Regions from separate parts of the Metabacillus sp. KJ11-3 genome, predicted to be linked through region 1. Evidence: a T-box and tRNA genes for the amino acid it is inferred to sense, from the RefSeq annotation. Region 1 holds a T-box; the other holds one or more tRNA genes.
What was found. The T-box of region 1 lies ahead of glyQ (glycine--tRNA ligase subunit alpha). A T-box ahead of a tRNA ligase gene usually reads a tRNA of that ligase, here a tRNA-Gly.
Positions count from the first base shown of each region.

Region 2: it has a tRNA-Gly gene. The T-box ahead of glyQ (glycine--tRNA ligase subunit alpha) is inferred to sense a tRNA for this amino acid. The anticodon was not compared.

Region 1 covers NZ_CM147865.1:1,060,069-1,064,286, reverse strand. The annotation lists gene glyS (glycine--tRNA ligase subunit beta) at 1-1,050, opposite strand, end outside; gene glyQ (glycine--tRNA ligase subunit alpha) at 1,043-1,930, opposite strand; T-box leader at 2,215-2,388, opposite strand; gene recO (DNA repair protein RecO) at 2,439-3,194, opposite strand; gene AC0L8O_RS05425 (YqzL family protein) at 3,228-3,371, opposite strand; gene era (GTPase Era) at 3,501-4,218, opposite strand, start outside.
Region 2 covers NZ_CM147865.1:3,914,295-3,918,512, forward strand. The annotation lists gene AC0L8O_RS19475 (amidase domain-containing protein) at 1-196, opposite strand, end outside; gene queG (tRNA epoxyqueuosine(34) reductase QueG) at 523-1,668, opposite strand; gene AC0L8O_RS19485 (B3/B4 domain-containing protein) at 1,761-2,423, shown strand; tRNA gene AC0L8O_RS19490 (tRNA-Gly) at 2,534-2,607, opposite strand; gene AC0L8O_RS19495 (hypothetical protein) at 2,919-3,227, shown strand; gene AC0L8O_RS19500 (hypothetical protein) at 3,305-3,574, opposite strand; gene AC0L8O_RS19505 (MDR family MFS transporter) at 3,900-4,218, shown strand, end outside.

The DNA of each region.
Region 1 (4,218 bases):
CACGATTTTGTCCAGCTTTTTCACAGCATCCTCTATCTTAAGTTTTTGATCTTCTTGATAGAAGAAATTTGCATCAGATAATCTTGCACGTAATACTTTTTCGTTTCCTCTTGCTACATTTTCTAAATGGTTTTGATCACCATTTCTTACTGTAACAAAGAATGGCTGTAGTTGTCCGTCATTATTTCGCACAGGGAAGTAACGCTGATGTTCCTTCATTGTTGTTACAAGCACTTCATCAGGTAAAGAAAGATACTCTTGTTCAAACGACCCATAAAGTGCGGTTGGGTATTCAACAAGATTATTTACTTCTTCTAGAAGGTCTTCATCCACTGGGATTACCCAATTTTTTTCGTGTTCTAAATCAACCAATTGTTGACTAATCGCTTCTTTTCGTTTGACAGGATCAGCGATCACAAATTGCTCTAGCAAAGCCGCTTCATATAGTGAAGGAGAGGCAATCTCTACCTTTTTTCCGAGAAAACGGTGGCCATATGTAAAGGAATCTGTTTTAGCACCGGCAATTTCAAATGGAATAACATATTGACCAAAAAGTGCAACCAACCACTTAATTGGGCGAATATACCGTAACTCCTGATCTCCCCAACGCATATTTTTAGGGAAAGTAAGACCTGTGATTAATTCACGAGTTTCTGATAGTAAATCTTTTGCTTCTAGCCCTTTAACAAATTTTTGGACATGAACATATTCAACACCATTGATTTCTTTAAAATAGATATCTTCAACAGATGCACCTTGCCCTTTTGTAAAACCAATTGCAGCTTTTGACCAATTTCCATTTTCATCTAGCGCTATTTTTTTCGCAGGACCCTTTGCTTCTTCCTCAATATCCGGTTGCTTTTCTAAAACATCCTTTACAAGAACAGCCAATCTTCTTGGAGTTGCATATGTTTTTACTTCTCCATGGGATAACTGCTTTTCTTCAAGCCATTTTGTAAGCTTTTCAGCAAATTGGTTCATCGCAGGTGTTACATAATGGGCAGGTACTTCTTCTAGGCCAATTTCTAGTAGTAAATCTTTTTTACTCATGTTCTTTTCCTCCTTCCTGTAACATTGGGAAGCCTAATTTTTCGCGCTCATCATAAAAGGTTTTTGCTACTTTTCTTGCTAAGTTTCGAACCCGACCAATATAGCCTGTTCTTTCTGTAACCGAAATTGCCCCTTTTGCATCAAGTAGGTTAAAGGTATGTGAGCACTTTAATACATAATCATAGGCAGGGTGCACGAGACCTTCGTCCATTTGTCTCATTGCTTCTTTTTCATAGGTCGAAAACAATTCGAATAGCATATCAGTATTAGATGTTTCAAATGTATACTTTGAATGTTCATATTCCGGCATTAGGAAAATATCACGTATTGTATATCCATCTGTCCATTCTAAATCAAAAACATTTTCTTTATCTTGAATATATGACGCGAGTCTTTCGATACCGTATGTTATTTCTGCTGATACCGGCTTACATTCCAAGCCGCCAACTTGTTGGAAATAAGTGAATTGTGTAATTTCCATCCCATCAAGCCATACTTCCCAACCAAGGCCTGCACAACCTAGAGAAGGATTTTCCCAGTTATCTTCAACAAACCGTATATCATGCTCTAAAGGGTTGATACCCAAGGCACGTAAAGAATCTAAATATAACTCTTGTATATTGTCTGGTGAAGGCTTCATAATAACTTGAAATTGATGATGCTGATAAAGTCGGTTAGGATTTTCCCCATAACGGCCATCAGCAGGTCTTCTGGATGGTTCTACATAAGCAACCTTCCATGGTTCTGGTCCTATACTTTTTAGAAAAGTATAGGGACTCATTGTTCCAGCACCTTTCTCAGTATCATACGCCTGCATAAGCACACACCCTTGATCAGACCAGTGCTTTTGAAGAGTTAATATCATGTTTTGAATATTCATATCCAAACACCTCCGTGAATAATAAAGTGAGACTTCCATCAGTGGGGGTTTCTTTATCCCCCACTGATGGTTAGCGAAACTTATCATGCTCAAAGCGCCACATCCTGTGGTTGAGCCTGACTTGGACGTCCTGTGAATATCTTTACGGGCCGTTATCTACCACTTATCTTCTATGTTTCTCTCGAATCTTGAAGAGGGGGTCTTACTGCCCGTTAAGAATGGGATAAATAATCTCTGACAAAAGACAAAACAAAAAAGCTCTCATCCCTATGTCAGATTGTTGACATAGGGACGAGAGCTAACCCGCGGTTCCACCCTAATTGCTTATATGTATAAGCCACTTTAGAAGAATTTGCTCCGGAATGCCTTTCCTTACGATTTAATCCTTAGCTTTCACCATCCTAAGGTCGCTTTCATTTGAGTCTTTCGCAAGTACTTCTTTCCATCTACGCAAAATGTTAAATTATAATTGCATCTTAATCGAATTTTTGAAGGATGTCAATATCCCCTATTTAAGCTTTCCCTTTAATGAGTCTAATTGATCAAGAAATCTTTTAGATTTAATTGTTAGACCGGAGTACTCTTGATAATACGCATCAATAACTAACTTTAGTTCGTTTTTTGTTTCTTTCTTTACTGAAATATTACCCAATCTATTTAAGTCAAAATAAAAGAACAGACGAAGAAGCTTTCCTGTCATAGGAGTAATTTTTAAACGATATGGGTCAACTTCAAAGCACCTGTGACATAGGAAGCCACCTTCTCTGATCGAAAAATGAAAAGTACCATCTTTCTGCCCGCAATTTGTGCAACAATCCAGTTGAGGGTGAAGACCTAATACAGGAAGCATTTTCATTTCAAAGATATAAAGTAATATGTCCGGATCTACATCTTCATCCAAATAGATAAAAGTTTGCATTAATAACTCAAATAGAAATGGATTTCTTTCCAGATTTTCTGTACTCTTGTCCAACAGTTCTGCAATATATGAGGCATATGCTGTTAGGAAAATATCTTCTCTAATTCCTCTTAAAGACTGTATAGTCTCCCCTTGCTGGAGACTCCCTAAACCACTGGATTTTTGAAATAAAAAGGAGCCATAAGTAAAAAGCTGGGTGATTGACGTAAGGCGACTGCTTGGTTTCTTAGCGCCTCTTGCCATAACCCCAACTTTTCCTAGTTCTCTTGTATATAGGGTAATAATTTTGTTTGTTTCACCGTAATCAGTTGATCGGATCACAATTCCTTCACATTTTTGTAGCAAAATATCCCTCACCTTTCAAAGGTTCAGGCAAGATCAGGAAATTGGAAAATCTAATTCAGCTAGTTCATCTTCTTGAGAATCGGGTCCTTCATCATTCTCCTTTTCCAGTTCCTTAAAAAGAAGATACGTATCAATGCTACCTGTTTGCGAAAAAACTTTCCAGGTAAAATCCAACATATAAACCCCACCTTTCAGTTGTTAAGACTAGCAAGCATCAATCCAATTTCTTTATCGTTATCTTGACCTTTTCTTCTACTTTTCATGTTAAACAATTTTTGCTAAATGTTAAGATGAATATTTTCTTTTTTAGTACTCATCTTCTCTAAAGCCATAGTCTCTAAGCTGTGAAGCTTTGTTCCGCCAATCCTTTTGGACTTTTACCCAAAGCTCCAAAAATACTTTTGATCCCAAAAGCGCTTCAATGTCCACTCGGGCTCTTTTTCCGACTTCTTTTAGCATACTTCCTTGCTTACCAATGACTATTCCTTTTTGAGAATTACGCTCAACAATAATGGTTGCCCCTACATAGATTGCAGCATTATTCTCCCTGCGTTCAAGGGTATCCATTACTACCGCTATAGAGTGTGGAATTTCTTCCCTAGTTAAATGTAAGACTTTTTCACGAATTAATTCTGTAATAATAAAACGCTCTGGATGGTCTGTTACTTGGTCTTCAGGATAGTATTGTGGCCCTTCTGGTAAAAGATCTTCAATCTGCTGCAATAATGTATCAATATTATTTCCTTGCAGAGCAGAAATAGGGACAATTTCTTTAAATGGATAAAGCTTTTTATATTGTTCAATTAAAGGTAAAAGTTCATCCGGGTGTATTTGATCAATTTTATTAATAATTAAAAATACAGGTGTATTGGTTTGTTTTAGCCTCTCAATGATAAATTCATCTCCGCGCCCGTAACCTTCTTCAGCATTGATCATAAATAATACTAAATCAACTTCTTTTAATGTATTTTGTGCTACTTTCATCATAAAGTCACCCAGTTTATGTTTGGGTTTATGAATGCCA
Region 2 (4,218 bases), 2.3 Mb from region 1:
GGTCTGTTCGTTTGTCCACGTTTATGATTTGGATTTTTGAGTTACCTTTGATAATTTCTGTTTTTCTTTTTTGAGCAGATTGTAGCTTTCTTTCAATTGCTTGCAGTTCTTGGTCATTTCGTTCGTTTTTTATGTGTTTAGCATTAATGAGCATTTGAAGTCGGGCTTCGTTTATATTTATGAGTTGTTGTTTCACGTTTTTGTCACCACCATATTTTGTCGTTATTACAGGATATGAGGTGACTGATTGGAAATAGTCGTGATTTAACTGTTTTCACAAACTTTGTTGCTTATAAAAAGTGTTCAGGAATAATCCGGGTTGATTTCCGTTGCAGGTACTTGCTTTCCGCGGGTGGTCTCTGGAGCCTCCTCAGTACTTTGGCACTTGCAGGGTTTCCATCAACACGCACTCCCGCAGGAGTCTCGTACCTTCCACTCCAATCAACCAGCTCAGTTTTAATTCAATGAATCTTATCAAAACAAAAAAGGCGAAACATCTACATAAATAGTGGAAGTTTCACCTTATATCCCCGCTTTTTCAGCTAAAAAAGACAAACCTTTTTCAATTTCCTGTTTTGCCTCGTCATCCTTCTCATTTGCGAGAGCCTTTTTTAATTTAGGTTCCATCGTGGTGTCGCCGATTTTTCCGATGGCCCACGCCGCTGTGCCTCTTATGACAGGTCTTGGGTCTTTGTGCATGACTTTGACTAAGTCTTCAAGAGCGGTGGTGTCTTTGTAATGAGCAAGTGCCAGGATTGCATTTCGCTGGAGGGGTTTTTTACCTCTCCATGAACCGGAGATATGACCGAACTTTTCCTTGAAGTCACGGTTACTTATCGTTAATAACGGCTTAAGTTTCGGCTTTGCGATTTCAGGATCGGGCTCCATTTCTTCGTGGAAATGAAAATCCTTCCCTTTATTGATTGGACAGATTGTTTGACACGTATCACACCCATAAACTCGATTACCGATTTTTGTTCGGTATTGTTCAGGGAGAAATCCTTTTGTTTGGGTGAGGAACGCAATGCACTTAGTAGAATCAAGCTGTCCACCTTGTACAAGAGCTCCTGTTGGACAAATATCTAAGCATTTTGTACAGCTTCCACATTGGTTTTCGATCGGTTGATCTGGTGGAAAAGGAATATTTGTAATCATTTCCCCTAAATATACAAAAGATCCAAACTCAGGTGTAATGATGGAACAATTTTTTCCACTCCAGCCAATACCGGCTCGTTCCGCCACTGCACGATCAGATAGTTCACCTGTATCGACCATTGATTTCATCTGTGCATCAGGCAGCTTCTCTTTTATAAAAGCTTCTAATTTCGTCAATCGATCACGTAATACATCATGATAATCTTTTCCCCATGATGCACGGCAAAAAATTCCCCGTCGGTCTTCTTTCGTACTTCTGGGAGCATTTTTCATTTTAGAAGGATAGGCCAACGCAATGGATATAATCGAGCTTGCTTTTGGCAGCAACTTTATTGGATTCACACGCTTTTCGATGTCCGATTCCTCAAAACCTGATTGATAGCCCAGTTCCTGTTGTGTTACTAAGCGCTGCTTTAGTTCTTCAAACATATCTGCAGTTGTAAATCCGATTTTATCAATTCCGATCTGTTTACTGTATTCAATCACTTCTTTTTTCAATTGTTCTATGTTCATTGCCTTCCCCTCCTTTTTATGAGACTTATATACAGAAACATCCACTCACACTATGGTAAAATAACTAGACTATATTGTGGAGGTATAAAATGATGGAAATTACGGTTCAGGACAAGCTAAAACAGCTCATTCCTGATTTTAAAATAGCTATTGTGCACTATCAAGATATCCAGGTAGGAGACTCCCCACAAATGTTAAAAGGGAGATTACAGTTGTTTCAAGAATCTCTTTTCTTTGATTATGAAGATAAAAAAGTCACCGAGATCCCTGCAATACGTGAATGGAGAAAAGTTTTCAAATCAATCGGAACAGATCCAAATCGATATCGTCCTTCAAATGAGGCACTATATCGACGTGTTCAAAAACAGCAATTTCTTCAGCCTGTTAATTCTGCTGTAGATTTAAATAATTTTCTTTCGTTACAGTATCGCATCCCACTAGGAATTTATGATCTGGACAAGCTTTCAGGTCCCGTAACAATCAAAATCGGATCTGAAGACGATTCCTATATAGCTATTAACGAACGGGAAGTTCAGTTAACGAAAAAATTATTATCATCTGATAACGAAGGAGCATTTGGCAGCCCTTATGTCGATTCTAAAAGATCTGCTGTTTCAACTGCTACAACTAATGCACTTCATATCGTTTATTTACAACCATCCATGCCTCATATTGAAGCTGATCAGCTTTTACAAGCATTGTCTACAATGTTTACACAAATACATGGTGGCACGGCGTCTTATCAAATTATTTAGTTTCGTCATTAAGGAACTCTTTATCAAGAAGAGTTCCTATTTATGACAATTAAAAAACGCAATGCATCGTTTATCTAAGAAACGAGACACTGCGTTGTAAGCAATATGTATGGAGCGGGTGAAGGGAATCGAACCCTCATCATCAGCTTGGAAGGCTGAGGTTTTACCACTAAACTACACCCGCAAAACATGTAATTTATTATAACAAATCTCCTTTCAAATATCAACAGGATTTTGAAGAGATTTGTCGAAATAAGTCGATAACAGTCGTAAAAAGTTACTTTATAAGTATAAATCTTGTCTCATAAATAATCAAGCGTTTTTTATTAATTTATTGCCTTTTTTATTCTTTTTATTCATGTTTCTTTTCTACATTTTCCTTCATTAATAGACAATACCTAAACTGATGCCCATTCTTCCTAAACATATTCCCCAATTTCCCGATCTTCACATATAGTACAGAGTAAATCATTAACATTTGGGAAGGATGGTAGCATGAGATATAGAAATGGACGCTTTGGATTTGGTGGTGGCTATGGAAGTCCTGGATATAACTATCCGGGAGCAGGGTATGGTTATAATGCTGGTCAAGGCTATCCTGGTTCCGGATATGGATACCCTGGATATGGTTTTGGTGGTGGCGGCTACCCGGGTTACGGCTATGGCCCGGGATATGGTCCCGGTTTTGGCGGTTATGGATTTAACCCGCTTACGACAGGTCTTTTAGGCTTTGGTGCAGGTCTTCTCGGCGGAGCTTTTCTTAATAATAATGTTGGTCCATTTCGTGGGTACTATTACTACTGATATAGATTTTTGAACTTTTGACTGCGATAGACGCTTGCATTCACTAATATTGGAGGCAAGCGTTTCTTTGCAGTTTCTTAAAAAAATTGAAACATACCTAATAAAGCTGCCCCTATACTAATTCCCGTCCCAATAATCCATTTAATTAATTGCAGATGACTTTGATAGATTTTACTGTCAATTTCTTCTTGTGACGCAATCTTTTTTTCCATCAGGATCTTGTCCACTACGACACGTACATCATTCTCATCCAGATGATTTGAATGAAACTTTTCGAAATGTTCAAGCTGTTGTTCCAATTCAACGATTCTCTGTTCAAGTTCATGCAGCTTATCTGATTCCTTCATATTCATCATCCTTCTATACCTTTTTTATTATCTATATTCTATATAGTAGAAAAAGGAGTAAGCTCATGTAGCTATTACATGAATAAATGATAAAAATCATTAGAAAAACTTGGCTTTTCGCTATATCCTAATGGTGTAAACATCATCAATAAAAACTTATACTTTCCGAAAATAATAGTTGACTTCATGAACATTTTTTTCTAGTATCGGTATTCTAGGGTAATGAATTTTTAAAGATGCATACATATTTATGGGTAATATACATCTCTAAGAGCATCCTTACTTAAGGAACAACATCTTTTAAAGGGGAAAGAGGAGGAATGTTATGGAACATTTGGAGAACAGGCAAAAGGTTCTGATTATGATTGCGATCATGTCTGCAATGTTTTTTGCAGCTGTGAATATGACAATTGTCGGGACAGCTTTGCCAAAAATCGTCTCTCAAATCGGGGGTATGGAGTACTTTGATTGGGTTTTCACCGTCTATATGTTAACTTCTACGATTACGGCGATGTTAGTTGGTAAGCTTTCCGATATTTACGGAAGAAAAATCTTTATTTTAATCGGTATTGGAATTTTTATGATCGGCGCATTTTTATGCGGAACTTCTGATGATATTATTCAACTTATTATGTATCGCGGTC